2 regions of the Nocardioides sp. B129/18 genome follow, and region 2 is predicted to be linked to the other one. Evidence: predicted binding sites of a transcription regulator. Region 2 holds the regulator's gene; the other holds the start of a gene.
What was found. Region 2 encodes LexA, which represses DNA repair genes until DNA is damaged. Its sites were predicted from a motif close to TCGAACANNTGTTCGA; they were not measured.

Region 1 (7,369 bases), on a different contig from region 2:
CCTGGAGCCCGTGCTGCCGGCGTCGGTCAACGGCCGCTGACGCGGTGCGTTGCCCGGGCCCCACCCGATCGGGTCGGCACGGATCGATCCGCCTGCGTACGTTGAGGATCACCGCCACACCGAGCACGCCCACCGAGAGAGGCCGCGCATGGTGCCGAGCCCAGCCATACCCCACGTGTCTGAGGCCCTGACCGACCCGGACGGCAGCGCGGCCGACCTGGTCGTCCTGCTCGACGAGCACGACCGTCCCACCGGCGTCGCGCCTCGTCTGGAGGTGCACACCGACGACACCCCGCTGCACCTGGCCTTCTCCCTCTACCTCCTCGACGACGACGGCCGCGTGCTGCTGACCCGCCGCGCGCTGGGCAAGCGCACCTGGCCGGGCACCTGGACCAACGCGTGCTGCGGTCACCCGCGCCCCGACGAGCCGATGCTCGACGCCGTGCGTCGTCGCGTGGGCGAGGAGCTCGGGCTCGCGGTGCCCGAGCCCCGCGTCGTGCTCCCCGACTTCCGCTACCGCGCCGTCGACGTCAGCGGCGTCGTCGAGCACGAGGTGTGCCCGGTGCATCTGGCGCAGGTGCCCTCGGGCACCGTCCTGGCCGCCGACCCCGACGAGGTCGGCGACCACGCCTGGGTGGCCTGGCCGCAGGTGCGCGCGCTCGTCGCGGCCGCACCGGCGCTGGTGAGCCCGTGGATGGCCCTGCAGGTGCAGGCCCTCGGCGAGCGGCACGGCGACGACCTGCGCGGCGCCCTCGACACCGCGAGCACCGGGGATCGACGATGACCGCCGATCCGCTCGCCCTCACCCCCGCCGACCCCGCGGTCGCGCTGGCGGCCGTCGAGGAGGTCCTCGACGAGCGGCTGCACGCCCTCGCCACGCAGTGGCGGCACCTCGCCGAGCACGGCGTCGGCGGCGACCCCGTGCTCGGGGTGCACGACGTCCCCGGCCTGCTCGCCGATCTGGTGCACGCCGGCGGCAAGCGCTTCCGTCCCCTGCTGTGCCACTGGGGCTTCGTGGCCGCCGGCGGGCTCGACCCCCGCGAGGTGGCGCCGCTGGGCGCGGCCCTGGAGCTCCTGCACGTCTTCGGCCTGGCCCAGGACGACGTCATGGACGCCTCCACCACGCGCCGCGGCCGCCCGGCCGTCCACGTGCGCGCCACCGAGGCTCACCACGCCAGCGGCGGCCGCGACGACGCCGCGCGCTACGGCGAGTCGGTGGCCGTGCTCGTCGGCGACCTCGCCCACGTCGAGGCCGACGCGCTCGTGGCCGGCCTGCCCGACGCCGTGCGCGCCGAGTGGTGGCTCACCTGCGTCGAGCTGGTGCGCGGCCAGGTGCGCGACCTCGCCGGCGCCGCCCGCGGCGGCGGACCCGACGCCCTGGCCCGCGCCTGGGAGGTCGCCCGCGCGAAGTCCGGCGCCTACACCGTCGAGCGGCCGCTGCGCCTGGGCGCGCTGGCCGCCGGCGCCGGCCCGGAGACGCTGCAGGCGCTCTCGGCCTACGGTCGGGCGCTGGGCGAGGCCTTCGCCCTGCGCGACGACCTCCTCGGGGTGTTCGGCGACCCCGCCCTCACGGGCAAGCCCGCCGGCGACGACCTGCGCGAGAGCAAGGCCACCGTGCTGCTGGCCCTGCTCGAGGAGCGGCTCCCGGCCGCCGATCTCGGAGCCCTGACGCGCATCCGCAGCCACGCTCACCAGGAGGACGACGTGCGCACCGTGACCGCTCAGCTGGAGGACCTCGGCGTGCGCGCCGAGGCCGAGGCGCTCATCGCGCAGGCCCACGCTCGCGCCCTGACCGCCCTCGACGACGCCGTCGCGCCGGCCGCGCGCGCCGGCCTGACCGTCGTCGCCGACCAGGTCGCCTGGAGAGACCGATGAGCCGCGTCGTCGTCATCGGGGCCGGCCTCGCCGGCCTCGCCACCGCCTGTCACCTCAGCGGCTCGGGCCACGAGATCGTCCTCGTCGAGCGCGAGACGATCCCCGGCGGCCGCGGCGGCCGCATCCACGACCAGGGCTACACCTTCGACACCGGGCCCACCGTGCTCACGATGCGCGGGCTGATCGACGACGTCATCAGCGCCGCCGGCGGCGACCTCGACGCCCTGCTGCCGATGCGCCTGCTCGACCCCGGCTACCGCGCCAAGTACTCCGACGGCTCGGAGATCCTCGTGCGCCACGGCCACGAGAACATGCGCGAGGAGATCCGCCAGAAGTCCGGCGCGCGCGACGCCGCCGCCTTCGACGACTTCGTGGGCTGGCTGCGTCGGCTCTACGACGTCGAGATGCCGCACTTCATCGACGCCAACTTCGACTCTCCGCTCGACCTGCTCTCCTCCCCCGCCGCTGCGGCGCGGCTGGTGGGCATGGGCGGCTTCGGCCGGCTCGGCCCGGCGGTGGCCCGCCGCTTCGAGGACGACCGCCTGCGTCGCCTCTTCACCTTCCAGGCCATGTACGCCGGCCTCCCGCCGAGCTCGGCCCTCTCGCTGTACGCCGTGATCACCTACATGGACTGCATCGAGGGCGTCTGGTTCCCCGACGGCGGCATGGGCGCGGTCCCGGTGGCGATGGCCAAGGCGGCCGAGGACGCCGGCGTCGACGTTCGCTACGGCGCCACGGTCTCGCGGCTGCTGCGCCGCAACGACGGCGCGGTGGCCGGCGTCGAGATCGACGGCTCCGAGCGCATCGCCGCCGACGCCGTCGTGTGCACCCTCGACCTGCCGGTCGCCTACCGCCACCTGCTGCCCGAGCTGAAGGCGCCCCGCGTCGTGCGCAAGGGGCAGTACTCCCCCTCGGCGGTCGTGTGGCACGTCGGCGCGCGCGGGGAGCTGCCCGCCGGCACCCACCACCACAACATCCACTTCGCCGACGCCTGGGACTCCTCCTTCGACGCCCTCATCAAGCAGGGCCGGATGATGCCCGACCCCTCGCGCCTGGTCACCGTGCCGACGATGAGCGACCCGTCGCTGGCCCCCGAGGGCGGCCACGTGCTCTACGTGCTGGAGCCCGCGCCGAACCTCGACGGCGTCGTCGACTGGAAGACCCAGCGCGGCCGCAGCCGCGAGGAGCTCCAGCGGTTCCTCGAGACCGAGGGCTACCCCACCGACATCGTCGCCGAGGAGCTCGTCGACCCGCTCGACTGGGAGCGCCAGGGCATGGAGCGCGGCACCCCGTTCGCGCTGGCCCACACGTTCCTGCAGACCGGGCCGTTCCGGCCCAAGAACGTCGAGAAGCGGGTGCCGGGCCTGTTCTTCGCCGGCTCCGGCACCACGCCGGGCGTCGGCGTCCCGATGGTGCTGGTCTCCGGCAAGCTCGCCGCCCAGCGCGTCCTCGACCACCTGCCCTCCGACGCGCTCGGCGTCCGCCGACGCGGTCGTGAGCGGCGGTCGAGCGGGGCGGTGGCCTGATGGCCACGCTCGCCGAGCCGGTCGCCGACCCGCACCTCCTCGAGGGGTACCGCCGCTGCGCGGAGCTGACCCGCCAGCACGGCACCACGTACTTCTGGGGAGCGGCGATCCTGCCGCGCGAGCAGCGGCGTCACGTGCACGCCGTCTACGCCCTGTGCCGGCTCGCCGACGACATCGTCGACGCCCCCGGCGCCACGATGGCGCCCTCGGCGGCGGCCACCGAGGCGGCGCTGCGCGACTTCCAGCACCGGTTCGTCGACGCCGTCCACGCCGGCGGCAGCGACGACCCCGTGCTGGCGGCCGTCGCCACCACCGTGGGCGCCACCGGCATCGACGCCGAGTGCTTCGAGCGGTTCTTCGACGCCATGGCCCAGGACCTCACCGTCGACCACTACCCCACGTGGGACGACCTCCTGGGCTACATGGAGGGCTCCGCGGCGGTCATCGGCGAGATGATGCTGCCGGTGCTGCAGCCGCTCTCGCCGCAGGCCAAGGAGCCCGCGCGGGCGCTCGGCCTGGCCTTCCAGCTCACCAACTTCCTGCGCGACGTCGACGAGGACCTCGACCGCGGCCGGGTCTACCTGCCGCAGGAGGACCTCGAGCGCTTCGGCGCCGACCCCTTCGAGCGGCGCGTCGACCCCGCCTGGCGGGCGCTCATGCGCTTCGAGCTCGAGCGCAACCGCGAGCTGTACCGCGAGGCCGACGCCGGTCTCGCGCTGCTGCCCGACGCCTCGCGTCGCTGCGTCGGCACCGCGCAGCGGCTCTACGCCGGCATCCTCGACCGCATCGAGGCCGCCGACTACGACGTCTTCACCTCCCGCGCCCGGGTGCCCACCTGGCGCAAGGCGGCGCTGGCCGCCGTCGCCCTCGGCGGCGCCGCGGCGCACCTCGCGCCCACGCGCGCCCCGGCCGTCGAGCCGCCGGCCGCCGTCCCCGGCCAGCTGCACGAGCGCATCCCGCTGGCGCTGCGGCCGATGCCCTCGCGCGACCGACTCGAGCCGTCGTGGCGCGACGCGAAGCCCGCGCGCATCCGCGCCGCGCTCGACGTCGCCCTGGCCCGCGACCCCGGCGGCTGGTACTGCGTCGGCGCCTCCACCGACCTGCGCGACACCTCGATCGTGCGTCACGTCGGCGGCCAGGAGGTCGCCCTGTGGCGCACCTCCACCGGCGTCCACGCCGCCCCTGGCTCCTGCCCCCACCTCGGCGCGCTGCTCACCGACTGCGAGGTGCTCGGCGACCGTCTCCACTGCCGCTGGCACGGCATGCCGCTCGACGAGCAGGGCGTCCCCGGCTGGCAGCCCTTCACCGCCCACGACGACGGCGTCCTGCTGTGGGTGCGCATCCCCACCGCCGGCGAGGTCACCTCCGAGGCGCCCCGCCTGCCGGTGCGTCCCGCCCTCGGTCGCTCGGTCTCGGCGGTCGTCGCCGTCCCCGGCACCTGCGAGCCGCGCGACATCATCGCCAACCGCCTCGACCCCTGGCACGGCTCGTGGTTCCACCCCTACGCCTTCAGCCACCTCACCGTCGACGAGGCCGCCAGCGACGACGAGGTGCTCACCGTCGACGTCACCTTCCGCGTCAGCCGCCGCCTCGGCGTCCCGGTGCGCGCTGAGTTCACCTGCCCCGACGCCCGCACGATCGTCATGACGATCACCGAGGGCGAGGGCGCCGGCAGCGTCGTCGAGACCCACGCGACGCCGCTCGGCCTCGACGCCGCCGGCCGGCCGCGCACGATGATGGTCGAGGCCACCATCGCCACCTCCGAGCGCACCGGCTTCGCCGTCGCCCGCCACGTCGCGCCACTCCTGCGCCCGGCCATGCGGAGCACCGCGCGGCGGCTGTGGGTCGACGACATGGTGTACGCCGAGCGGTCGTGGCTGCTGCGCTCGCGAGGGGAGTCGTACGGGGTCTGAGGCTGGGGCGGCGAGACTCTCGCCGGGCTCTCGCTGGGCGTCCTCGCCGTCGGTGGCCTGCTGGTCCGCTTCACGTTGAAAGGCACACCGAGGAGAGCGGGGCTCGGGGGTGCCGCGTCGGTGCGCCGCCGCCCGTGGTCGCGCGCCGCCCCGGTGGTCGAGCCTGTCGAGACCCCCGCACCCGCCCGGATCCCTGTGCACAGGCGCTCGTCTTCGAACTGGTGTTCGGATAGAATGAGGCATGGCCACACGGAAGCCCCGTCTCCTGCGCGACAGCGACGTCCTGCGCGCTGCGATGCAGGCCAGGTCCGTGGCTGACGACGCCGAGCGTGAGGTCTTCCAGATCGCTGCTGACTGGGCGATCACCCACACCGTTGCGGACGAGATGGACGCCGCGTTCCTCGTGGGCACGCACTGCGAGGTGTCGATCGCCGGCCCGGGTGCGCCGATGGTCTCGGAGTACTGCTGCGACGAGATCGCCGCCGCGCTGGGCATGTCGACTGACTCCGGGCGCTACTACGTCGGCCACGCCCTCGAGGGCTGCACCCGGCTCCCGCGCCTGTGGACCCGCCTCGTCGAGGGCGAGGTGACCGTCGCCCAGGTGCGTCGGATCACCGAGCACACGATGGTGCTCTCCTTCGACGCCGCCGCTCGCGCGGATCAGCTCCTCGCCGCCTATGCGCACTCCGTCGGGCGTCGGGCGATCGAGAACGCGATCAACCTCGCCGAGCAGCAGGTCGACCCCGATCTCGCGGCCCTGCGCCAGCGGCTGGCTCGTGACGACCGGCGCTTCGACGTGGCCGTCGACCAGCCGAGTCTGGACGGCACCGTCGACGTGCACGGCCGGATGGACCGCGAGGACGCGATCGACCTCGACGCCGCCCTCGCCGAGCTGGCCCACCAGGCCCTCGCGCTCGGCTCGACCGACTCCCTCGACGCGCGGCGTGCGTGGGCCGCTGGCCAGCTCGGGCGCCAGCACCTGGACCTCGCCGAGTCGGTGGTCGAGCCTGTCGAGACCCCAGCGCCCGCCCGTCGCCGCGAGACGATCCTCTACGTCCACCTCTCCGCCGACGCCCTCGGCGACATCGGCCCCATCGCCACCCTCGAGGCCACCCGCTCCCCGCTCCTCCTCGACGCCGTCAAGAGCTGGTGCCCAGGCTCGTCGAAGGTGACGATCCGGCCCGTCCTCGACCTGGCGGCCGAGCGGCACTGCGAGTCCTACGAGGCCGCACAACTCCTCCGCGAGCAGGTCATCGTCCGGGACCGCACCTGCGTCTTCCCCCACTGCCGCCGCCCCGCGAGGCGTGCGGACCTGGACCACATCAACCCGTTCGACTCCGGCGGCCCGACGTCATCCTGGAACCTCGCGTGCCTGTGTCGACATCACCATCGCTCCAAGACCCATTCAGGCTGGCGCTACCGGCCCGACCCCGACCATCCAGGCCACCACCTCTGGACCAGTCCCACCGGCGTCCACTTCCGGCGAGGCCCCACCGGCACCGTCCAACTCCCGTTGGTCGAGCCTGCCGAGACCCCCACACCCTGACGCCACCAGCACGAGCTCCAGCACCCTCAGCCCGCGACCGACAGCCGGTCCCGGGCTCGAGGTGCGTCCCGGGTTCGAACGGCCCGGCCCTAGCGCGGCAGGTAGGTGCGTGCGGTCGCCTTGGCGTCGCGGCAGCCGGTGCGTCGTGCGGTGACGACCGCCTCGATCCGCTTCCCGCGCATCGCGGAGGTCAGCGTCAGGGAGCGGGCGCGGATGCCGGTGAACCGTCCCCCGACGTACCACGAGACGACGTAGCTGCTCGGCTGCGGCGACCAGCGGCCCACGGACGCGGTGAGGCGTCGTCCGACAGTGCGAGTGCCGGAGATCGACGGCGCCGTGAGGAGGGACGGTGCGGCTCCCTCCCGGACGCTGCTGGACGCCGACAGCGCCTCGCCGGGGCGGACCTCGACGTAGGGCGTGGCCCGGACCCGGAGGCTGAGGCGCCGTCCCAGCGCCGCGGCCGGGACGCGCAGCGTCGAGCGGGTCGCGCCGGTGAGCGCGCGTCCGTC
Region 2 (7,369 bases):
CCTGCGGGCCAGCCTCCCGCCGATGTGGAGCACCACCGACCCCGCCCTGGTGCGTCAGGCGCTCGCGCGCCTGGCCGCCGCAGGGCGGGGCTGAGGGAAACCTTCGAGGACGCCACCTCGGCGCGCGTGGCGCACGGCGTGACTCGTGGATCCCTACCGCACGAAGGAGGAGGGGCCAGCGTCGTCCTCCGGGTCGTCCTCGATGCCGCGACGCAGGTTCTCCGGCAGCTCCAGCCCGTACTTCTCGGCGAGCAACATCGTGGCGCCGAAGTGACGTGCTTGCCTCACCGTGTCGGACAGCACATGCGAGTTCGTGCCTGCTCCTGCTAGAGCGGCAATGACTGGCATGCCCATGCGGGCGTTCTTCACAGGAACCCGCTTGCCGTCGCCGACCTGTTTGAGCAACCTTTCCACCGCGGCCATCAACCGGTGGTCGTCGCGGAGTTTCTGGCTCCAGTTCACTCGGCCCTTTGCAGTGCTGAAGGCTTCGCCCGCCCGTTTCACGGATTGTGCCTTGACAGCCTGATTCCTGTATCCACGGGCGACCATGCGGTCGATCATGTGCTTCATCTCGGGGTCCTTGGCGTCGTAGCCGTACGAATAGCAGACGCGAGTGGCGATGGCGCCGGTCAACGCCTGCATGGCGATGAGGTCGAGCCCGATCGCGGCGGCACTGCCAAGTACAGGGACAGGGATCATCGCCAGCGATCCCAGGGCTGCTCCCTCTGCTGCTCCGAGGGTCGCCCACCTCAGGACCATCCCGTCCGTGAGACTCTCGAGGTCCTTGAGATCCAGCTCGCGGAGGTCCTCGAGTGCTTCGATCTCCTTGCCCTGCTCGCGGTGATATGCCAGGACCTTCTCAGGGTCGGTCAGCTCGACGACCCAGTCATTCAGGAGCTCAAGAAGTCGAACCATGTTGCGCAGGGTGGGGGCCAGTGCCGAATCCAGCATGTCGCTGGCAGCGTCCTTGACCCGCTCCGGCGCGGCGTTCGCGATCTTGCTTCCGGCCTTCGAGGCAGTGGCCTTGGTTGCGTCGACCGACGACTCGAGCGCTTCCCTGGCCTTCGGCGGCAGCAAGGCCCTTCGTCCACGCGCCTTCTTCTCCCAATGCGCTTGAAGCTCCTTCCACCTCTTATGCTCATAGGCGGACATCGGTCCTTGCGCGGGCGCCTCGTCGTTCATGGCAGTGAGGCTAGGCCAGCCCTCCGACACCTCGGCAGGTTCAGCGCCGGAGTGGGTGGGCCGGAACAGGCGGCTCATCTGCGTGGACATGGCGCGTCGAGGGCATGGCTCGGAGTCGCCAGCCGACTTCGAGCCCAGAGCTCGCCGTGATGCACCGGAGATCGACGTCCTGTGCCACGGCAGCCGGGAGACCGGCTGGGGTGGCACCTCGGCGACGGCCGCTACAGGTGCGCGACGCCCTCGTAGGGGCTCAGCGAGAGGTCGAAGAACGACGCCACCGTCGGCGCGACGTCGTAGGTGTGCGCCGCCGCCACGGAGGTGCGCGCCTTCGGCACCCGCGGGTGGCCGCCGGCCAGCCAGAAGGGGATCGGGGCGGTGGCCGGGTGACCGTGGTTGCCCGGGATCGGGTTGCTGGTGGCGCTGGGGTCCGAGAAGCGCCAGCCGGCCTCGCAGTAGGCGACGAGGTCGCCGGCGCCCGCGCCCAGCCGCAGCGCGGCCGGCTCGTGGGTCTCCAGGACGCCCTCGGTGGCCTCGGCCAGGCGTCGCATCCGCGCGATCGCCGCACTGCGCTGGGAGGCCGCGCCGGTCCAGTAGCAGAGGTCGGCTCCGCCGTTGTCGGCGATCTGCACCTTCCCCGCGAGCAGCGGGTCGGCGTCGAAGGCGCTCTTCAGGCTGATGAACCGGTTCGGCAGCGACCAGTCCATCGAGTGGTCGGCCAGCACGCAGACCAGGGCGTCCTTCCACTGGCCCGAGGCCTTGAGGGCGTCGACGAACCGGCCGACCTGGAGGTCGGTGTCGGCCAGCGCGAGACGGCGGGCGACCTTCAGCGTGGTGCCGGTGAGGTCGGCGTGGCCGAAGCGGTCGATGTCGCCGAGGTTCACGAACATCAGGTGCGGGTCGTAGTCCTGCACCATCGCCAGCGCCGCCTGCATGATGAACAGGTCGGGGGCGTGGTCGGTGATCGGCAGCGTCGGCGAGGGCTCCCAGCGGCGGCCGGCGCGCGTGCCGAAGATGCCGTAGAGGTACTCCTTGGAGAGCACGGTGGCGGTGCGGTACCCGCGGGCTCGGAGCCGCTCGATGACCGTGACGGCCTTGAGGTCGGTGGGGCGATCGAGATCGCGGACGACCTTCTCGGCCCGGTCGTAGACGCTGTTGGCCGGGACGCCGGTGCGGTCTGGCCGCAGCCCGGTCATCATCATCGTGTGGTTCGGGATGGTCTCCATCACCGGCAGCGAGCGGGCCCGCGGCAGGTTGAGCCCCCCGGTGCGCAGGGCGTGCAGGTTCGGCGTCAGCGTGGCGCTGATCTCCGAGGGCCGGCAGCCGTCGATCACCAGCACGTAGGCACGACGTCGGGTGGCCGGTGCGGGGGCCGCCTCCGCGGCGGTGCCGGTGAAGACCAGGCCCGCGGCGGCCGCGGCCGCGCCGCTGAGCACGGTGCGTCGGCCGCTGCGCATCTCGCGCAGGCCGCGCTCGAAGGGCCGCTCGTCGGTGCGCGGGTGCGAGGAGGAGGTGCACATCAGGCGTTCACCGGTCCCTCGGCGGCGCTCAGCGCGTTGCTGCCGGCCAGCGTCCGGTACGACACCGACCAGGTGGCCGGCGAGGTGCGCACCCGGCGGTCCCCGATGACGAACCAGTCGCACTGGGTGCGTTCGGGGGTGACGTCGAGGACGCAGAACCCGTGGCTGTCGAAGTCGAGGTACTGGATGTGCCGGTTGGCGGCCTTGATGGCGGTCTCGACCGCGACGCTCGCGGTGCGCGGGGGTGCGCCGGTGATGTCCTTGAGGTTGTTCGAGGTGATCGAGGCACCGACGAACTCCACCGCCAGCGACTCCCCGACGGCCGGGTAGAGCGAGGCGTCGCTGGGCAGGTCGGCCGCCCAGCCGGAGTGGATGTCGCCGGTGATGAAGACGACGTCGCGGGTCTGATGGTCGGCGAGGTGCTGGAAGACCGTGCGTCGGTCGGCGGTGTAGCCGTCCCACTGGTCGACGTTGTAGGGGATGCCGTCGGTGGGCAGCACGCCCGTGGCGGTGTGCAGCGCGGTCGCGAGCTCGCGGGGCAGCGTGCCGAAGTCGACCGGCGCGATCATCACCGGGTTGCCGATGATCTTCCACTGCACGGCCGTGGAGGCCAGCGACTGCTTGAGCCAGGCCATCTGGGCTGCGCCGGTGATGGTGCGCGAGGGATCGTCGACCGCGCCGACGCCGGGGCCGGGGGAGGCGACCTGCTCGGAGCGGTAGGAGCGCAGGTCGAGCATGCTGATCTCGGCGAGCTGGCCGAAGCGGAAGCGGCGGTAGAGCCGGTCGCCGTCGCCGAGGGCGGCGGTGCCGTTCAGGCGCACCGGCATCCACTCGTCGTAGGCCCGGTGCGCGCGGGCGCGGCGCCGCGTCCACGAGCCCTCCGTGGCGGGCGTGTGGTTCTCCGCGCCGCCGGACCACTGGTCGTTGGCGACCTCGTGGTCGTCCCAGGTGATGATCCAGGGGTAGGCCGCGTGGAGGTCCTGCAGGTCGCGGTCGGTCTTGTACTGCGCGTGGCGCTGGCGGTAGTCGGCGAGGCTGAGCACCTCGTGCGCCGGCACGTGCGGGCGCACGTCGACGTCGTCCTTGCCGTAGCCGTACTGCCCGGGGCCGTACTCGTAGAAGTAGTCGCCGAGGTGGACGATCAGGTGCAGATCGTCGCGCGCGGCCAGGCCGCGGTAGGCGGCGAAGTAGCCGGCCTGCCAGTTGGCGCAGGAGGTGAACCCGAGCCGCAGGTGCCGCAGCTCGGCGTCGTGCGCGGGCGCGGTGCGGGTGCGGCCCACGCGGCTGACCTGGCCGGCCGCCGTGAAGCGGTACCAGTGCCAGGTGGCCGGAGCGAGGCCGCGGACGTCGACCTTGACGGTGTGATCGCGCGCCGCGGAGGTCGCGAAGGTGCCCTTCTTGACGATGCGCCGGAAGCGCCGGTCGGTGGCGACCTCCCACACGACGTCGGTGCGCGGACCGCGGCCGCTGCCGGGCAGTGCGGTGGCGGTGGGCGTCACGCGCGTCCAGAGGACGACGGCGTCGGGGAGCGGGTCGCCCGAGGCGACGCCGTGCTGGAAGACGCGGTGCGTGGCGGCGTCAGCGCTGGAGCCGAGGGCGCCGACGGCGCCGGCCGTGCCGACGGCGACGGGCGCGGAGGCCAGGACGGCGCGGCGGCCGACGGCGGGGAGATCGAGGTGGGTCACGCGCCCTCAACGCAGCAAGGGCTCCGGAGGTGACGGCGCGGGCGGCAGGTGTCGCGGAGGCGTCGCCGAGCGTTCACCCGCGGGCCATCGGGGACGGCCCGCGGGTGGCGTGGCTCACAGGATCACAGGCTGCGCAGCACCGCGGTGACGACGCCGAGGATCCGCGCGTGGGTGCCGTCGATGGGGTCGTAGGCCGGGTTGTGCGGCATCAGCCACACCTGGCCGTCCTTGCGCTGGAAGGTCTTCACCGTGGCCTCCCCGTCGAGGAGCGCCGCGACGATCTGGCCGTTCTCGGCCGTCTGCTCCTGGCGGACGACGACGAAGTCGCCGCTGCAGATGGCGGCGTCGACCATGGAGTCGCCGACGACCTCGAGCAGGAAGAGCTGGCCCTCGCCGACGAGCTGGCGCGGCAGGGGGAAGACCTCGGAGACCTGCTCCTCGGCCAGGATCGGGCCGCCGGCCGCGATCCGGCCGACCACCGGCACGTAGGCCGCGGAGGGGACGGTGTCGCCGATGCCGGTCTCGTCGTAGGAGCTCTCGTCGGCCGAGGAGATCGAGCGCCGGGCGGCGAGGACCTCGGGCAGGAAGACCTCGAGGGCGCGCGGCCGGTTGGCGTCGCGGCGCAGGAAGCCCTTCTCCTCCAGCACGCGCAGCTGGTGGGCGACGCTGGAGGTGCTGGTGAGGCCGACGGCCTGGCCGATCTCGCGCATGCTCGGGGGGAAGCCGCGCTTCTCGATGGCCTCCTTGATGGTGGCGAGCACCTTCAGCTGGCGCTGGGTGAGACCGGTGGCGTCCGGCGGGCCGTCGGGGAGCTCGGAGACGGTCTTGCCGCGCGGCTTCGCAGACGACTTCTCAGGAGAGGTCTCAGGCGAGGTCGGGGAGGCCTTCTCGGCGGGATCGGGGCGGTCGCGGGTCGGCATGGCCTGACGGTAGCGAGACCGGACGCCGGACTCAAACATCTGTTCGAACTCGGCGTGTCCGCAGCCCGGGAGACACGGAGGGTCGGCCGGCCGGCCCTGAGTCGAACACGTGATCGAGATCGCTCTTGTGTTCGATCGAACACCTGATCTACTCTGGATCCAGTTCGAACATCCGTGCGAATCCCGACCCTCGGGCCGCGATCGTCCGGAACTGTCGGCGCCGACCGATAGACATCCGTCGTCCCACTCCCACTTCCCCAGGAGTCCCGATGAGCACCCTGATCCTCCAGCCCGCCGCCCGCCCCGCCCGCTCCGCCGCTCGGCCCGCCGTGCGTCCGGTCGCGCGGCCCTCCGGCACGGTGCGCCTGACCCGGCGCGGTCGTCTGGTGGTCTTCGTGCTCGCCCTCCTGATCGTGCTCGGCACGGGCATCGCGCTGGCGGCCGGCTCGGTGGCCACCCAGGAGCCCGGCACCCCCGAGCCGACCCAGGTCATCGTCGTCCGCTCCGGGCAGACCCTCTGGGACATCGCCGCCGCCCACGCGCAGGACGGTGACGTCCGCGGCATGCTCACCCACCTCCAGCACCTCAACGCCCTCGACGGCGGCCTGGTGCGCGCCGGTCAGCGCCTTCAGGTGCCGCTCGACTGAGCGCAGCGCGGGCCGTCGGCCCGCCTCAGACGTCGTCGGCCGCCTCGACCCCGGCCGACGCCACGGGGAAGACGAGGGGCGGGCCCACGGCCCGCCCCTCGCGCCGTCTCCGGACCCGGCACGCCGGAGGGCGAAATGCGGTCGCCTCCTCGGACGCGGGCAGGGAGGATGGATCCTCGTGGGTCACGTCGACGTCTCCGGAGTCCGCTACGAGCTGCCCGACGGGCGGGTGCTGCTCGACGACGTCTCGTTCCGGGTCGGCGAGGGCGCGATCGTCGCACTGGTCGGCGCCAACGGCGCGGGCAAGACCACCCTGCTGCGCATCGTCACCGGCGAGCTGGCACCCCACGCCGGCGTGGTGACCCGCTCCGGCGGGCTCGGCGTCATGGGGCAGTTCGTCGGCGTGCGCGGCACGGGGGAGGAGCAGCCCACCGTCGCCGACCTCCTGCTCTCGGTGGCGCCGCCGGCGGTCCGGGCCGCCGCCGCCGAGGTGGCGCGCTGCGAGCTGGCCCTCATGGAGGTCGACGACGAGCCCACGCAGATGGCCTACGCCACCGCGCTCGGCGACTACGCGGACGCCGGCGGCTACGACCTCGAGGTGGCCTGGGACGTCTGCACGATGGCGGCCCTCGGCGTCCCGTTCGAGCGGGCCCGGCACCGCGACGTCGCGACCCTCTCGGGCGGCGAGCAGAAGCGCGTGGTCCTCGAGGCGCTGCTGCGCGGCCCCGACGAGGTGCTGCTGCTCGACGAGCCCGACAACTACCTCGACGTCCCCGGGAAGGTGTGGCTCGAGCAGCGCCTGCGCGAGTGCGGGAAGACCGTGCTCATGGTCAGCCACGACCGCGCCCTGCTCGACGCCGTCGCCACCCGCATCGTCACCGTCGAGCTGGGGCATGCCGGCAACACCGTGTGGACCCACCCCGGCGGGTTCTCCGACTACCACCAGGCGCGCCGCGACCGCTTCGAGCGGTTCGAGGAGATGCGTCGCCGCTGGGACGAGGAGCACGAGAAGATCATCGCCCTCGTGCACCGGCTGCGCGTGAAGTCGGAGTACAACGACGGCATGTCCAGCCAGTACCGCGCCGCGCAGACGCGGCTGCGCAAGTTCGAGGAGGCCGGCCCGCCCACCGAGCAGCCCCGCGAGCAGCAGGTGGCGATGCGGCTGAAGGGCGGTCGCACCGGCAAGCGGGCCGTGGTGTGCGAGCAGCTGGAGCTCACCGGACTGATGCGCCCCTTCGATCTCGAGGTCTGGTTCGGCGAGCGGGTGGCGGTGCTCGGCAGCAACGGCTCGGGCAAGTCGCACTTCCTGCGGCTGCTCGCCGCCGGCGGCACCGACCCCGAGCTCGGCAACCGGCCGGTGAGCGAGCGTCCGATCGAGCCGGTGCGCCACCGCGGCCTCGCCCGGCTCGGCGCGCGGG

Region 1: ACZDWJ_RS15485 (HNH endonuclease signature motif containing protein) is a predicted target of LexA. The motif match lies at 5,528-5,543, and genes of this name have one in related genera.

What each region holds. Positions count from the first base shown of each region.
Region 1 is NZ_JBUZJI010000023.1:59,163-66,531, reverse strand. Features, by position in the region: gene ACZDWJ_RS15510 (MFS transporter) at 1-40, shown strand, start outside; gene idi (isopentenyl-diphosphate Delta-isomerase) at 176-784, shown strand; gene ACZDWJ_RS15500 (polyprenyl synthetase family protein) at 781-1,875, shown strand; gene ACZDWJ_RS15495 (phytoene desaturase family protein) at 1,872-3,401, shown strand; gene ACZDWJ_RS15490 (DUF5914 domain-containing protein) at 3,401-5,314, shown strand; gene ACZDWJ_RS15485 (HNH endonuclease signature motif containing protein) at 5,556-6,860, shown strand; gene ACZDWJ_RS15480 (hypothetical protein) at 6,950-7,369, opposite strand, start outside.
Region 2 is NZ_JBUZJI010000005.1:90,468-97,836, forward strand. Features, by position in the region: gene ACZDWJ_RS05440 (ATP-dependent DNA helicase) at 1-94, shown strand, start outside; gene ACZDWJ_RS05445 (EcsC family protein) at 154-1,182, opposite strand; gene ACZDWJ_RS05450 (alkaline phosphatase family protein) at 1,404-2,699, opposite strand; gene ACZDWJ_RS05455 (alkaline phosphatase D family protein) at 2,699-4,384, opposite strand; gene lexA (transcriptional repressor LexA) at 4,507-5,304, opposite strand; gene ACZDWJ_RS05465 (LysM peptidoglycan-binding domain-containing protein) at 5,574-5,951, shown strand; gene ACZDWJ_RS05470 (ABC-F family ATP-binding cassette domain-containing protein) at 6,130-7,369, shown strand, end outside.